DNA from 3 places in the Paenibacillus sp. P4_A7 genome. Region 1 is predicted to be linked to each of the others. Evidence: riboswitches for the same ligand, from Rfam matches in the RefSeq annotation. Region 1 holds a riboswitch; each other region holds the start of a gene.
What was found. Region 1 has a riboswitch for cyclic di-GMP ahead of AC1DWN_RS00235 (S-layer homology domain-containing protein). Riboswitches for the same ligand answer to the same signal wherever they lie in the genome.
Positions count from the first base shown of each region.

Region 1 (5,769 bases):
TCTAAATCAAAGTGCGTTCGCCTTGACTCTCCTAAACCGCCTTATATATAATTACTACATCTATCAAGGGAGGCTCGGTAATGACTAAGCAAAATGAAATCATCGTTGTTCTTGATTTTGGAGGACAATACAACCAACTAATTGCACGCCGTATTCGTGATTTAGGCGTATATAGCGAGCTATTGCCTTATAACACGCCGGTTGAACGGATTCGCGAACTACAACCGAAAGGTATCGTATTCTCGGGTGGACCCGCAAGCGTTTATGAAGAAAATTCACCGCTTGTAGATCCGGCTATATACGATTTGAACATTCCAATTTTCGGTATTTGCTACGGTATGCAGCTCATGTCGTTTCAACTGAAAGGTAAAGTTGAGCGCGCTGGTAAACGTGAATACGGTAAAGCGGAAGTAGAATTTGTAGACGATAATCATATATCGTTTGGTCTCGACAAGGTTCAAACCGTATGGATGAGTCATGGTGACCACGTAGTTGAACTGCCTGAGGGTTTCCAAGTTACAGCTAGCACGGAGCATGCTCCAGTAGCAGCAATGAGTGATATGGAGCGTAAGTTCTACGCCGTACAATTCCACCCGGAAGTGCGTCACTCTGAATTCGGTAACGAAATGATTCGGAACTTCCTTTACAACATTTGTGATTGCGACGGCAATTGGACGATGGAGTCGTTCATCGAAGATGCGATCCGTGATATTCGTAATGAAGTTGGCGACAAAAAAGTACTATGCGCGCTTTCTGGGGGCGTAGATTCTTCAGTTGTAGCGATCCTTCTACACAAAGCGATTGGCGATCAGCTTACTTGTATGTTCATCGACCATAATCTTCTTCGCAAAGGCGAAGCGGACAGCGTAATGGATACATTCGTTGGCAAATTCGATATGAAGGTTGTCAAAATCGATGCGCGCGAACGCTTCATGAGCAAGCTTAAGGGTGTAGATGATCCCGAGCAAAAACGTAAAATTATCGGCAACGAGTTCATTTACGTGTTCCAAGAAGAATCCGATAAATTCGAAAACTTTGAATTTTTGGCACAAGGTACGCTGTATACAGATATCGTTGAGAGCGGCACTGCTACAGCACAAACCATTAAATCGCATCATAATGTCGGCGGCTTGCCTGAAGACATTAAGTTCAAGCTCGTTGAGCCACTTAAAGCATTATTCAAAGACGAGGTTCGTAAAGTCGGCGAAGAGTGCGGCTTGCCTGCAGCGATAGTATGGCGTCAGCCTTTCCCAGGCCCGGGTCTTGCTATCCGTGTTCTTGGCGAAGTAACAGAGGACAAGCTTCACATCGTGCGCGAGTCCGATGCTATCCTTCATGAAGAAATTGCTAAAGCCGGTCTTGACCGTGAAATTTGGCAGTACTTTACAGCGCTTCCGAACATGAAGAGCGTAGGAGTAATGGGCGATGCTCGTACTTACTCATACACTGTCGGCATCCGTGCCGTAACTTCAATCGACGGTATGACAGCTGACTGGGCACGTATCCCGTGGGATGTGCTTGAGAAAATTTCGGTTCGTATCGTAAACGAAGTAGACAACGTTAACCGTATCGTCTACGATGTTACGTCCAAGCCGCCAGCTACCATCGAGTGGGAATAACCGCATAAAACTCGTACTGCATCCTTACCACGCATGACTTGCCAAGCTTGTACTACATGCGTACCATGCATAATGTACTTCAAACTCAAAAACGCCTTTCCACCGGCTTAACAGCCGAATCGGGAAGGCGTTTTATTTGTATTTTCTTACATATGTATTTTGGATTATAAAGTATGATTGAGATACATTCAAAAAGTTGTTTTTACTCGATTCGGAAGCTAACTATTCCAGCCCTTTACTGTAAAACAGTAAAGGGCTGTTCATCGATTTTGGGACCCTTAGCGCCTCTGATTACTATACTATATTCAGCATAGGGACAAGGCTCAAGGTGATCAATTACATGAGCAGATGTTTTGTTAGTGAGACGGCATATTACTCTAGTTCCAAAATAATGATTGTCACATTTTGTAACTCTATGTATAATTCTGGTTGGGCATAGACGGAAAGAACTATGTAAGTCATTAAAATAGTAGATTTGAACTAACCAAGCATTAATAAAAGGCAAACCCGTACGAAAGTCGGGGACGCAAAGCCACGGGTCTTACGTCATGTATGTTCATGATCTGACAGCCGGGTTGCTTAAAGGGCTTGGTCTATTTATTTTTCAGGGGAGGAAAATTAGGATGAGCAGAAAGTGGAAAGCGTTTAAATGTCTCATTATGTTGGGATTGTTGGGGGGATTGCTGCTGCCATCAGGGCAAGAAGCTTATGCGGAGACCGTGTACACGTATAAGGATGAGACATCTTCCTTCGACATAACCGGCGGTTCCGTACGTCTAAAGGGGGAGCATGTCGTATGGCGTGATCGTAATCGGGTTTATTATGGCAATACGAAAACCGGGCAAACGACGGCCATCACTAATCATGGGAAACCGACTGATTCACCTGCTATTGGTATCAACAGGCAGGGGGAGGTCGTTCTCGTATGGGCAGATAAGAGGGATCAAAACGAAGGTGTCGGGAACTTGAACTGGGATATTTACAGCTATAATTTGAGCACGAAAACAGAGACGAAGCTGAATAATACGATCGGCCAGCACCGAATTCCTTCCATCGACGGGAACAATATTGTCTGGCAGACCAATCCAAAATATGAGATGCATCAATACGACATGGAGACCGGCGTGTTGACAGACTTGGGAGGCGGAAGGGATCCGGTCGTCGGAAACGGACGCATCATCTATAAAGGGTATTCGGATGGAGGCTTGTATGAATATACGATTTCGTCTCAAACGCATAAGAAAATTCTAGACTTGCCGTATTCCCAGTACGTGGAGCGATTTGTCTTCAATGGTGAAGAGATTTTGTGGAAGCAGAAAGATTTAGATAACCTCGGAAAATACACGTTCATTGATCTAGGTGATAACGATCCGCGGCCTGTCGATCTGACCTTACCGGCCAAGCCGAGCGTCGAATATAGCGAAATGAGTATCTCGAACGGGACGGCCATCTGGTTGGAAGCATCCGGGAGCTCGGCAGTCATGAAGGGTGCAGACTTGACTAGTGGTTCTATTTACTCCTTAGGCGTGACCAAGCCTTCGCAATTCATCGGATTTAATGGGCAAGAACTTGCCCTTGTCAACAATGGGAAACTGGCGGAACGTACCATCATCCAAACGGAAGCCAATCCATCGAACCCAGACGTCATTCCGAATCAGGAAGGGACTGTCATCGGTTCAGACGGCGGTATCGTGTCGTCCAATCAAGAGGCATCGTTGAAGTTTGAACAAGGAACCTTCGAAGCGGATACCCGGATCGTATTGGAGGAAAGCATGGAAACGGCCCTGTTCAATGGTAAACCGGCCCAGGGCATGACTTGGGCGGGTATCGGCTGGAAGTGGACGACTGAATCGGAGCTAAAGAAGCCAGCCACGTTGACCTTCGAATTGGAACACGCCTTCGAGACAGTTGATTCAGCCAATCGGACAGGTATTTACCGTTATGTGGAATCCGATCGTAAATGGGTTTATGCAGGGGGAACGGTCGATTCGGCATGGCGCACTGTCCGCGCTAGTGTAATGACTCCGGGCTTATACGCTCTCTTTACCTATTCCCCTTCTTTTAAAGATATGAACGGCCACTGGGCGCAATCGGAAGTGGAAGTACTGGCTTCCAGATGGATCGTGGATGGGATGCAGACGGGGAACTTTGAACCCAAGCAATCTGTAACACGCGCCGAGTTCGCCAAGATGCTGGTCGAGGCGGCAGGGTTGAAGTCCGGACAAGCAGATGCCGGATCGTTCCGTGACGTGCCGGATACACATTGGGCCTCTCCGTGGATTGAGCAGGCAGCCGCCGCGGGATGGGTTAAAGGCTTTGAAGGCAGTCTATTCAAGCCGAGTGCCGTCATTACCCGCGAACAAATGATGGTCATGCTGGTTAATGCTGCTCGTTTGCAGAAGGAAGAAGCAACAGATGAGCTCTCGGGTTACACCGATTCTAGCCGCGTGAGTTCATGGGCTAAGCCGTCTGTTGAAGCTGCGATCAAGAGCGGTATCGTACAGGGGAATGGGAGCCGGTTGAATCCCGGCGGAACGAGCACGCGTGCTGAAGCTGCGGTGGTCATCTACAGGTGGCTGGCGATGAAAGGAGAGATCGTGAATGAGTAAGGAGATCAAGAGTAAACGTATGAAACGGAGATGGGGTCAAATCGGGAAGTCTATGCTTGCGTCTATCGTGCTATTGACGGGGCTTCCAATGCTGCCGAATGCGAATTTGCCGCGTGCACATGCGGATACATTGCTGCAGATCAATCCTAAATCGCTCAGCTCGGTATATAAAGGACAGACACAGGTGAATTTCAGATTCGATGATCCGGATCAGAATAGTGAAACGCAGGATGAACATGATACAGAGATCCGACTGGAGCGCAGCGGCTCCGTCATAGCCACGTTAGACACGGGTAAGTATCCAACCGAAACGAACAATATTTATACCTGGGATGGGCAAGTGAACGGTGAGCCGGTCGAAGAAGGCAGCTATGATATTCGGGTCACGCCGACAAAGTTTCCCAATTACGGCAATTCGGGCGAAGTGCAAATCATAAATCCGGTGCCTCCGCAGCCCAAGGGGCTGGAGATCGTGCCCATTAAGGGAAGCGAAGAGTATACGATTAGAGGAATTGCGGAGATCGGTACCACGGTTGAACTCAAAATGAATCGAATCCGAAGAGTGGGCAACGATACAACCGTCGATGACGGAGTCATTGAATCACTTGTAAAGGGAATTAAAGTTAATCCAAGAGAATCGAAATGGGCACTGGCCATACCGGTTAATGCATCCTACTTCAAGGATTTCCCTTTCCCCGAACGGACAGATAACCAGCCAGAGGACTATGTTGGTGAATGGGAAGTCAAGGTAAAGCTCCCCGCGTATGAAATCGCTGAAATTCAAGCCATCGCAACGAGAAGTTTCGACGGGAAGCAATCGGTCAAATCGGAAGCGCTGAAGGTGCTGAGGTATAAGGCTCCAGCATGGAATATTAACTGGGCGGTTGTGGCCAGCTATTATTACAATGTGATTGAGAAAGAAGCTATCGTTGAGAAAATCGGCCAAATAGCCAGCTTCAACGGATTTCCTGTAGAGGATTGCAACGATCAAGTTTGCTATGGCAAGATCGATGAAGGTGTTAACCTGCTGATCATGAACCCGCGGCAAGCCGGTGAGATTGGCAGGGAAGACGACGATCGAATTCATGATGAATTTAAAAATCGCAATGGATATCCGATTCCAAAAGCGTTCGACCCTATCAACCTGGCAACAGGGGACTTCGTGTTCAGCCATTCGAATCTGAGCGTTCAGGCAGTCTTGCCGCTTGACCTTACGCTGACGTATCATAGCAGAGACAGCTATGACGGTGACTTTGGCGTAGGTTGGCATCATTCTTATGAGGGAAGATTGGAGTTCCGGGAGAACGGTATCATCTATGCGGTATCGCCGGAGGGTGCAAGCCATCTTTTTGAGTCAGTAGGAAATGGGCAGTACGCAGGGCAAAACGGCATATACGATACACTTGTAAAAAATCAGGATGGTACTTACATCCAGCAAACACCGCAGAGATGGTCCTACACCTATCGTAAAGACGGACTGTTGTACCGGATTGAAGATCCAAACGGTAATAGGATTCAGCTTACTTATTTGGGAAGCCTGC
Region 1 covers NZ_JBFUHJ010000001.1:56,418-62,186, reverse strand. Annotated here, with positions in the region: gene guaA (glutamine-hydrolyzing GMP synthase) at 81-1,619, shown strand; cyclic di-GMP riboswitch class I at 2,110-2,202, shown strand; gene AC1DWN_RS00235 (S-layer homology domain-containing protein) at 2,243-4,228, shown strand; gene AC1DWN_RS00230 (RHS repeat-associated core domain-containing protein) at 4,221-5,769, shown strand, end outside.

Region 2 (5,769 bases), on a different contig from region 1:
TTTACAGCGGTTGTGGTTACCAGCTTAGGTACGGGTAGAGGATGTCGATGAAAGCGAACGGGTACCCTTGCGTGAGGGAGTTTTCCACGCTTCGCAGCCCGCTGCAAATTGCTCGGAGGCGTAGCAGATAATAGTAACCTCGCTGCGCCAGGCATACAACTTTTATCCGCTGCATACTGCAAAATTTTATCTCCGTGGAAAGGAAAAGCATCAATCTCATCAACTATTACAAGATCAAAACCTTCATAGAACCGCAGTAATTGATGCGTTGTTGATAGAGTGATATCGCCGCTCTCCCATCTCTGCACACTTCCTCCATACAAGGTGACAACAGTTGCATGAGGAAAAGCTTTCCGAATACGCGGATCAAGCTCAATCACAACATCACGACGCGGTGTCGCAATCAGCGCCTTCCCTCCCCTTAGCAGCACTGATTCAACAAGCGGAAAGATCATTTCTGTTTTACCCGCTCCAGTAACCGCCCATAAAAGAAAGTTTCTAATAGGCTTCACCTCATTAAATGAGAGCCCCGTTTTATTTGATACACTTGAAGCGGCTCTAACTGAACCATTTTGCCGTTCTTCAACAAACTGAAGGGCTTTTGCAGCTGCAGCCGTTTGTGCAGGACTAAGGTTCCAATGTGCGAGCCTCTGATTCAAATCTAATAAAGCTTGTCCGCTTGCGTGACTATTACTATTACTATTACTATTACTATTACTATTATCATCATTACCTCTACTACAACTACTGCTACCATTACTACTTCTACTACCTATACTACCTGTACTACTTTTACTACCACTCCCAGCATCAGTAAAACCATCCTCTAGGAACTCTCGTTTCCCTATAATAAGCAGCTCACATTCACGACTTCTTCCCATTGCAATACATGCTGTGCAATAGGCACAATGCCTCCCGCACGCGGCACATGCCGTGCGGAGCATCAACGCCTCGCCACTCCCGCAGCGCAAACAGCTGCGTTCGCGCCTTCGGCGCTTCCTCACCCCCGACCGCCCGCTTTCCGCGGCGACCGATCCGCGCAGGCGCACCCGCCGGAGCAGCGCAGCAAGCTGGAGCACTCCGCTCCAACTGCCTGCGGCACCGGGCAGGCTAGCGCCCTCAAGCAAGTCGTGCACTTCGCCTCGCAATAGCGCACGCCCCTCGAGCAACCTAGCAGCATGCTTCGCTGCTGCCGCAAGCCACCCCGCCTCGGCATCGCTAATCGCTCTTCCGACACCCTCATGCTCACTACTACTCCCTACATCCCCGACTCCGATTGGCTTGCTACCGCTCCTCGCACTTTCCACACTCCAATGCTCGCCTCCGCTATTCGCGTTTCCTGCTCCCTCATGCTGACTACCGCTCCTCGAACTTCCCGCCACCCAATTCTCGCTGCCGCTCCTTGCATTTCCTACTCCCCCTCGCTCGTCTCCACTCCTCCCACTTATCACTATCTCATGCTCGCCCGCACTCCTCGTATTTCCCGCTCCCCCACGCTCGCTAACATTTCTTACCCGCCCCCACCATTCCGCCTTAGCAACTAAATTATTCCCCTCACGCTCAGCAAATCCATCATTCTGATTCCTCCACCTACCAAACAACTTCTCCCACAACTCCCCTTTCTTATCGCCCACTCCTGTGTCCGCCTCCCGCTTAGCTTCCTCTACACATTTGTACAACCTATTAAGAGCCTCAATTGGTCTCCGCTTTTTAGTTGCCTCATTAAGCTCAGACTTACTAAGATTCATCCCAATTTTGGAATCGTGCTTCTTTAAATGCTCTTCCCAAAGTTCCACCACCCTGTACGCTATACCCAGCGGCAATGCCTCCTGCCACAACCAACCTGACTCAGCTATTGCAGAATTCAATCTTCCTCCCTCTCCGAAGTCGCCATCCATCCAAAAGTGTCGATCAACTGCCGAAAAAATGGTTAACTTAGCTAACCAATTTCCATTAACCTCAACAATATACACATGAGCCCTCATATTTGAACCTCCACTTCCTCACGTTTCCATAGCCTCTCGACATTGCTAAGGCTGCTGGAACAAAAGCCTCCTCGTCACGCTCATCAATCATCACTTCCGCAGCCCTTTACCTGAATGACGATCGCTATCGTTTGTTCCAATCTACTTTCCTTCGGTTCAAAGGTTTAATTACAACCCCAAAGACATATCATTTCAATCCAACCTGCCTCAGTCACCATGCCAACCCACTTATGCACAAAAAGCCGAGTTTTGCTGCCCACTCCTACTAAAAACACACTAGTCACAATTTGTTGTCTTAAAAGTAGCCCTTATTTAGCAAAAGCCTCTCTTTAGTGAGGATTATCTCAATAAGTTTGAGGTTCCCCTCACAATTCTCAACGCTTCTATTTCTCCCATTATTATTTAGTGAGGCAAACCTCACTGGCGATGAGACTTTCCTCATGGGGAGTGAGGTTTGACTCACTAAACCCAAATAAATACCCCAAACCACTGCTATTAGTGAGATTAGTCTCACAATTTATTGAGTAACCTCACTAATTAATGTGTTTTGTGTTTTGTGTTTCGTATGTGGTACTACGCGTTTTGTGTTTTGCGATTCTAATCCAGCAAAAGACATCCCGGCGCCCGGTCCCTCACCTACCCACCCCTCCCTCACACCCCCAAAACGCAAAAAAACACCCAACAACGCCAAAGGCGTCATTGAGTGTGCTTCACTCCAAATATTTAACTACCGCATAGTATATACTAGAACGGCATTTTCGACAAATCTGCTGGATTATGAAGATCGACAAGCACCGCATGGTCAGCACTGGATACAAACCCTTCTGCCTGCAGCAACCATAGCAATTGTGTAGCATCGGTCCGTGTTAGGTGTGAGCGCTTACCATCTTCTTTTTGAGCTAAAGGCTCCACCAACCTTGGGTATACCCTCACTTTATTGTTCTCCTTAGCCAATCGTTCAACTATCGCAAGCGTTTCCTCGGATACTCCACTGTCAACGATCGTCAATCGAACGTCCTTCCCCATTCTCCGCGAAAAAGAAAACAATGAACGCATATACCATTCCATATTCTTTTGCCGACTATCTGCAATCCATACATAGTGCTTACTGGATTCCAGTCGTCCTTGCTGAATGCGATAAACCAGATGCACCGTCAATGCAGCCAATAGATAACATCCAATCACCAAAAGTAGAAGTCCAAACATCGAGGCCACCTCCTCTTTGTGACACTATATGCCACAAGGCGCCCAGTGGTTCCCCTGTAAAAGGACAAGATAATAAAATGTGTAATTGCTTATTCCGCTTCAAAAAAATAACCTAATTTTTTCAGTCAAAAAGCGACAAATAAACCCTCTTGAGCAATTTACAATATATGTTATCATTTTACTACATCTTCACGCATATGTAATATACGTATGCTAAGGGAGCAGAGAGAAGATGGATTTCGTACATTCTTCATATCTAGGGAAGCGATGATGTATAATCTACATTTGGACACTTGGATTATACGGAGCTAGTAGTGTAACCGGCCCTCTTAGAACTCGACCACCAATCTAAGGGGAGTGTGAGATTGTGAAAAGATTTAAGAAGAGGTTATCTTTAGGGCTTGCTATTTTACTTATACTATCGATATCATTAAGTTCGCTTGTCATGGCAGCAGGTGCGGACGAATCTGTTCCAGGCGATGAGCAAAATAATACTAACGACGCCTGCTCAAATCCATCTGTTAAATCCACAGATATACTAATGCACCCTCAAGGTACCAAACTCCCTAACAATAAAGATGACAATGGAATAGTCATTAATATTGATGGAACAGCTACTGCCTATTTCAGTACAATAAAACCTTGCGTGCAAGTTAGTTTCTCTGTGTATGGTTTCCCTATTGGTATAACTCCAGACGTTAACGGGCACCCCCTTGAAAAACAAATATTTTTTGATGGCATAACCCAAATATATAATACAGCTGGAAAGCATGAGGTTACTATTAACCTGCCCCAATGTGCTCCGTACCAAATCGACGTTTATAGCGGACCAGAACAAAGGGAATTAGGAACCGGTGGTCATGGAGACTCATATAAGACAGCAGTCGTTAACCAAGGAAGCTGTGGAGAGATTACCATCAATAAATATCTCTATATGGAATCCGAAGTATCTCTTCCTCATGCTGGGGTTACCTTTGAGCTATGGAAGAACGGTGTCTTTTTCACAAAAGGCATTACTAATGAAGATGGTATTCTAGAATTCATCAAATTACCAGTCGGCACATATGAACTAAAAGAAATTACATTGCCAGGCTTTACAACAAATTTACCCGAGGGCACCCAATTTGTAGTCACCAATGATTCATCAGTGAATAAAACTGTCATCAACAATCCTAAACTCAATGTAGAAAATGCCTGTGTCAATCCTTCAGGACAACGAGAATGGACGGTAACAAATGAAAGTAATATTGATGTGCCTTTCTCATGGGCGGCTATCGGAACTCTTCAATCCGGCAGCGGTACCGTACTGAAAAATAAATCCATATCTTTCACAACAAATGCCATTGAGGGCCCTTTTGATATGAAAGTCTCATGGGGTGAAAAGAATATAACAAAAGCAAGCAATAACACACCATGTCCAACAGAGACAACACCACCTACAACACCGCCGACAACACCGCCGACAACACCGCCGACAACACCACCGACGACACCACCGACAACACCACCGACAACACCACCGACAACACCACCGACAACACCACCGACAACACCACCGACGACACCGCCGACGACACCGCCGACAACACCACCTACRACACCGCCGACAACACCACCGACGACACCGCCGACGACACCACCGACAACACCATCGCCTACACCGACGGCAACGACAACAACATCACCATCGCCTACACCTGAGAGCACACCTTCACCAACACCTACTCCATCAGCTACAACTGATCCATCACCTACACCATCACCAACAACCGTCGTCAAAGGATCAACGGATGAGAATGAACAGCCACCTACTGATGATACAACTGTGATAATCGATGATGAGGAGGTTCCGCTAAGCACATTGCCAAAAACAGGTGAAAGCAGTCCTCTCCCTTACTACCTCATAGGGCAATGTCATTAAGTTAAGCTCAAAGACAAGACCGGGGATAAAAATGGAATACAAAACGGCATGGGAAAATCCCTGTGCCGTTTGTTTTTTGTTGCAAGCAAAGAAAAAAACGAACAGCAAACAAAGCGGATGGAATATCCACTTAAAAAAATGTTCATGTGAACTGAACTATGCTACTCTGTAAACGAAGCTAACTGTTGATTTCGAACGGATTTTGCGCGTATTCTTCTGCCCTGGGCGAATGGGTCGAATCGGCAAAATGTTTTTTCGAATCAGCGCTTCAACATCGGGCGGGGGTTCATCATCCCATGAGCGCAGGAAATGTCTACAAACGTAAACGGCGACCGTGAAGTTGACTTGGTAGGGGTGCTGTTTATCCATTTGTGAAATGACGACGTGCGAGGTCATCATTTCAGCGAAATTGTACATGATCATTCTTGCGAAAATCTCTTGGATGATGGACTCTTGCTTCTTTGCGTGAAAATTCGTCAGACCAACGGTGTACTTTAATGCCCTGAACGAGGTTTCAATGCCCCATCGCATGTTATAAATGGATCTGATTTCATCCGGCGGAAAATCAGTGGCAGAAAGATTTGTAATGACGGTTTCATAAGCGCCATTCGGCAGGACAAAACGAACAACCCGAAAGGAAATCGGGTAAAACAAGTT
Region 2 covers NZ_JBFUHJ010000049.1:13,848-19,616, reverse strand. Annotated here, with positions in the region: gene AC1DWN_RS09820 (ATP-dependent helicase ComFA) at 1-1,985, opposite strand, end outside; gene AC1DWN_RS09815 (hypothetical protein) at 2,730-3,191, opposite strand; cyclic di-GMP riboswitch class II at 3,446-3,526, shown strand; gene AC1DWN_RS09810 (SpaA isopeptide-forming pilin-related protein) at 3,559-5,112, shown strand; gene AC1DWN_RS09805 (IS4 family transposase) at 5,269-5,769, opposite strand, start outside.
Region 2: linked by a shared signal. The riboswitch ahead of AC1DWN_RS09810 (SpaA isopeptide-forming pilin-related protein) and the one ahead of AC1DWN_RS00235 (S-layer homology domain-containing protein) in region 1 are both predicted to bind cyclic di-GMP.

Region 3 (5,769 bases), on a different contig from region 1:
ACCGGACTCGAGGAACATCCCGCCGTGCCGGTTAAAACGAGAAAGACGGCCAACAACCACCATACGCTCCGTCCGGTCAACTTCCTTCCCCCCATCTTGCCGTATTTTGCTGCCGGTACTGATTCGGCGTCATGCCCGTCGCTTTCTTAAACGCGGTAAAAAAGTGGCTCCGGGTTAGAAAACCGGATCTCGCCGCGATATCTTCCACAGACATCGCCGTCTGAACCAACAGCTCCCTTACTTTTTCGATCCGGAAATTCAACAGATATTGGGAGAGCGATTGATTCTGCATGTCCTGGAAAAGCTGCCTCGCGTACTTGACCGACAGGGAGATGTGTTTGGCGATATCTTCGGGCGACAGGTTCGGGTCCTGGAAATGGTAATGAATATAGTTGACCATTTCTTCCGCAAGCTTGTCTCTCCGGTTCAGGTTATGACGGTTGGAGAGCTGGTCGATGACTGCGAACAGCTCCTGCTTCAGCCAGCGGTGCAGATCGTCCAGGGTCGTGAACCGGTCGAGCTGTATTCCAATGCCTTCTACGTCCTGCAGGGAGGAGAGGCTGTTGAACTCTTTGACGAGCGAGAATAACAGGACCGTCAGCTGGATTTTGGATTCCGAATATTTCAGGGCCTTCATTTGCGTGAACAAGTCCTGCAGCAACCCGGCCACCTGGTCCTTTTTGCCGGACTTGATGAGCGCGGGAAGCCTGTCTAGGCCCTTCAGTTCGGAGTAGGGCAGCTGCATTTCCAGGTAAACCTCGTAATCCTCTTCCGTGTAAGTTTTATCTTCGCCGCTGATGAATTTGAGCAGGCAGAGTTCCAGCGCGAAATCGTAGACGGAACGCAGGTCGTCATGGATCCGCTGCCTGCCCGTCATGGCGATCGTCACCTGGAGCCTCTGATGGGTTTTGATCTGCTGCTTTATGGATTTCAGCGTGGACTTGATCGATGGTATATCCTGATTCGTCCCGAGCAGGAATACGACGTGATCGCCCGCCATATCGACGGTTTCCAAGGCTCCGCCTTGTTCGGCGAACAATTCCGCGGCAATGTTCCCCATCGCGTATTTTAGCAACTGTCTCGAAGCGAAGTCGTATTTCTCGGTAATGCTCGGGTAATCGTCCATCTTGCAAACTACGAGGAAAATTTCCGAATACCGCAGAAGTTCCGGTTCGCGGACAAGCGCGTCCCTCAGCGTATTATCCATTCTCCCCTGGAGAAGCCATTGCCGGAGGAACTCGTCCTTCACCAGGTTGTGGTGGCTTCTCATCGATTGGCTGAGCCGGTCCATGCGCGTGGACAGAAGTTCGATTCCGCTTTTCAGGATATCGTAATCGTCTCCGCCGCCGAAGATCTCCTGGCCGTTATCTTCCCCCGCCTTCAGCTTACGCTGCAGCTGCTCCGCCAGTTTTCGGAACGGCTGTACGGCCCTCTGGGAATTCCAGATCGCCGCCAGCAGCAGCGGAATGAGCAGAATCAAGGAATAGCCGATGATTTTGTACTGGAACGCCACGGTCAAACGCCGGAATACTTTCATTTCCGTCAAGGAGTACAGGGTCCAGTTCTGAGCCGTGATTTGCGCGGTGTTAACGTGCAGCCGGCCTCCGTCCATTTTGAGCACGCCGGATTCCGATTTGTCCATCAACCTGCGCAATTCGGTCAACATCTCCGAAGATGTCGGTTGGCCCAGCATCACTTGGCCTGATTCGTCCAGAATGAAAATATTTGAGCCGAGGTTTTCGTTGTTCTCCAGCAGTTGCTCTTCCACGGCGCGATTATCCAGTAGCAGAACCAAATAGCCGCTTTCGTTCTTTTTCGCAGGCGTGGAAGGAAGGATGAGCGACATGTGGGATTGGCCTTCGATTTCATGACGGAAAAATTGCAGGAGCGAAGGAGGGTTTTTCTTCACTTTGTCCACGATTTCCGAGTCCGCGAAGCGGTCAAGGGGGATGACGCCCTCCTGCGAATCCATGACCCGGCGATCCAGCAGGCTGATTAAATAAACCCTCTGAATAAAAGGTTCCGTCGACATATATTCTGTGATCGTGTTCAGCAGTTCCATATCGGTGATGGGCGACCGTTTTGCCGAAAACCATTCCTGAAGAACGGGATCGTCGTACATGTGCAAACCGTAGGACTTCAATTTATCCAGAATGAATTCCGTCCGGCTCGCGGTCTGCGCCAATTTGTTCTTATGGAACAAATTCATTTGGTTATCGGCGTACTTGGAAAATTGGTTGGATAAGAATATAGAAAATAATAGAATAGCTACGGTGAATATGATGCCTATCCACAGATACAAGCGCACGTAATTTCTTGTTAGCAATGGCCGCATGTTTTTCCCTTCTCCATTCACCGTGCGGATTTGTATTCGTTTTCATTTATAACTATATTATTTTGTGTCGCGTTTATATAGGCCTGGGTCAATATATATCAAAATCGTACGGACCTGGTTAATTGGTTATGTAACACCTAACCTCTGTTGTAGAAACTGGTTTCATAACCAAAGGTCGAAAACGTCGTATATTTGCACCGCAAAATGTTTTCTCTTTTAAACTGCGCGGTTAGCGGAAAGGCTGACGATATTTGCAGCAAAAAAAAAGAAAATAACATCCATCTTTAAAAAGAATTCCATGATTTCAAAGTAGGGTCATTCTTTATATGGGCTGACTTTTCGAGCACTTCTACTGCTTGATAAAAACTAAATTTATTTTGTCCTACAAACTCTATACCATCTTCCGAGAAATTCGAAACGTTCCCCATTGGAAACAGAATAAATTGATATTCACCAATTGCCATATTGGTCACCTCGAAAGTAAATGAGTGCTTATTACTAATTCAAGATACTTCCATGTTATCCAGCCCGTTAGCTCAACGAGGCTGCCGTTCTATGCTGGCTGTCTCGTCCTGTTGTTATGGAACTAACGTTCCTCGTTAATTTAATAACGACAAAATCATTCATCTGTTGTGTCGATACCCACTCCCCTAATTTGAATTCTCAGATGGGATGGGCGGCGTTGACTCATATCGTCAGGCCCGGGTATAAATTCCTTGTTTTTAAGCCGTGATTCGAATACTCTTTTTTGACAACTTCTATTTCTTTCAACATTTTGGCCATTGTTGTAGCAAAAGCATGACATCCAGGAAGTTCTTCTACGAGACCAAAATAATAACCCGAACGATTATTGCTCTCAGGTATATATTCGAAAATGAAGTTGTAGCTCCTTGTCATGTAATTTGCAATATCTTTACTCTCACATCCCCAACCTTTAAGAGTTATTCTGTAACTGATTAACAAACAAATGTACTCGTTAAATAATTCGTTTAGGGAGTTTCAATATCCTTCCAGTTTAACAAAGTGAACCCCCTAAACACCACGCTATCCTGCCCGTTAGCTTAATGAAGCACGTCAGTCTAACACTTAATTTTTGGCTAAGACTTTATTTTCTTCTGACAGAGAATATGAAAATACCACTGTGGCACCCTTATTCACTCAGGTCTCTACGAATCATATAGCATAGAAATATTTTCTGCTATTTCGAATCATCCACTTATATTGTGTCAAGCGGTTTCTTAATGTTCGTTTAATAGAGAGTAGTCAACAATGATGTGAGGAAGGAGGGGGTTGCAATGATCGGAGAACGTATTAAGATGCTACGCAAGAGAAATGGCTTATCACTGACCGAACTCTCCAAAAGAGCCGGTGTCGCGAAATCTTATTTAAGCTCCATTGAACGAGGGCTTCAACAAAATCCTTCGATTCAGTTTCTCGAAAAGGTAAGCGCTGTATTGAAGGTTACAGTTGAAGAATTTTTGAATATCGACCAGTCTGAGCAAAAGGTTGATCATCTTGAACATGAATGGTCCGAATTGGTAAGAGAGGCTGTGGCCTCTGGTGTCAGCAAGGATCAGTTTAAAGAATTTTTGGAATTTAACAAGTGGAAAATCAAGCGCGAATAACGTTTTATTTGTTATTAAACAGCCGTTTCTTGAGTGTCATCCTTATCACTTTCCTGAAGGCACAGAAAAACTTTACGCACGTCTTCTTTCGTAAACCCCATTGATCGAGCGCTTTTTATTAGGGCTACCCATTCCAAATCCAAGTCCTGATTATCCTCTGATTTTACAAGTCCCATAATCCTATGTCCCCCATTCATTCTGGGACGGTTGCACCACTGACTCCTTGCGGTTAAGGTGCCCAGATACTAATCGCATTTCAACGTCTCCCTTTTGCTGCTTCATTTGATTTCTTTATCTATTATAAATCAGCTCTTTTACGCATGTTATCGCTTCATGTCTCACAAAAATGATAGATTATTACATTCTTTGTCGAAATGGTTGTAAAGGTCACATAATGCTTTTTTACTTGTCTTACTAATTCACTTGACTTGGGATAGTTCTTTTAACTTTCCTGCCCGTTGAACAAACATGAGGACTTCAATTATGGTATTTTCGACTGATTTCTTTATTTTACTCACATTAAAAAAGGGCGATGCAGGAACATCGCCTTTAAGCTACGGCAGAGAATGATGTGAGATGATCTTAACATCTTGTCCACCATCCCCTCATTTATAGCGTATGTGGTTATACTCAAAATTCTTGGACTTATAACAGCTGTATTCAATACTTAGAAAAATAGATCTTACCCTTCTTCAACTATCCTGCCAGTTGAGAAGACGAATATATAGGTTGCTGATAGCTATTTTCTTGATTTTGGCTTATAAACCCCGCCTTCTCATATAAATCGATAGCTTGTTGTTTTCTTTTTCTACTGTTAAAGATATAACCCTACATTTACGGTGTTTTTCTTTTATAAATTCAAAAATTTTATTTAAAGACTGTTTTCCATACCCTTTACCTTGAAGTACCTTATCAATCTGAATCCACCAATCCAATAATTATCATCACTGTTTGGTGTATAGCTAATATAAAACGCACCAATAATTTTATTATTTTCATACAAAACATACGGGTCTAAAGCCTCATCCCAAGGTTCTATAAAAGCAAACGCTAGTGATTCTGCAATATTTGGAACAAAAGATTTTTGACTTTCGTGTACTGATAGTTCAAATGCTTCTTCCCAATTGTTCTCAACAACAGCCATACTGAAAGGCTAACTCCATTACAATCATCTAATCATTTTCGTCCTCATATCCCCATCGTTCCAGAAGCCATTTATTTTCTATAATATCATCCTCAGTTAATCGGCCCAATTTCATTTTGGCAAGAAGAATGAGTTCTTTACGACCTGTGTACTCGAAGTCCTTGTAGATCTCCTGGTTCTTCTTATGGAATAGATGGATTTTCTCAGTAAGTTCGAAATATGGAAACACCCCTGATTTCCAATCCAAAAAAGATTGATACAGGGGTTCCAGAGCTTGTTCCGTTACCAGTTTGTGATACTCGTCAATAATTTCACGCTCTTGCTGTCTTTTTTGTTGTTTAGAAGTTAATTTGCTCTCCAAGTTTATTCTCCTTTTTTGTATTGAACTATGGCGCCCTTTTAAAGACATACCGCCGTTACTTAAAAGCAAAGGACGCTAAAAGAACCGATGATAAAGTTAGTAAGAAATGGCCATTCGTCTAGTCGGATGCGTATCGGTTACGAATGAGGCTTTACAGGAATCCTCACGCTTGCCAGATACTTCTTCAACCACACTTTGCACTCGGTCGTGAAGTACACCTACTCTGCGTTAATCCCTTGCCATTGACAATTGCAGAGCAGTTCTCCCAGTTCAGGTCCTCGATGTTTACCTTCTCGATCTCTCC
Region 3 covers NZ_JBFUHJ010000016.1:42,624-48,392, forward strand. Annotated here, with positions in the region: gene AC1DWN_RS04640 (extracellular solute-binding protein) at 1-80, opposite strand, end outside; gene AC1DWN_RS04645 (cache domain-containing protein) at 77-2,335, opposite strand; gene AC1DWN_RS04650 (hypothetical protein) at 2,620-2,799, opposite strand; gene AC1DWN_RS04655 (helix-turn-helix domain-containing protein) at 3,631-3,960, shown strand; gene AC1DWN_RS04660 (anti-repressor SinI family protein) at 3,975-4,136, opposite strand; cyclic di-GMP riboswitch class II at 4,153-4,235, opposite strand; gene AC1DWN_RS04665 (GNAT family N-acetyltransferase) at 4,719-4,895, opposite strand; gene AC1DWN_RS04670 (hypothetical protein) at 4,832-5,104, opposite strand; gene AC1DWN_RS04675 (hypothetical protein) at 5,133-5,465, opposite strand.
Region 3: linked by a shared signal. The riboswitch ahead of AC1DWN_RS04660 (anti-repressor SinI family protein) and the one ahead of AC1DWN_RS00235 (S-layer homology domain-containing protein) in region 1 are both predicted to bind cyclic di-GMP.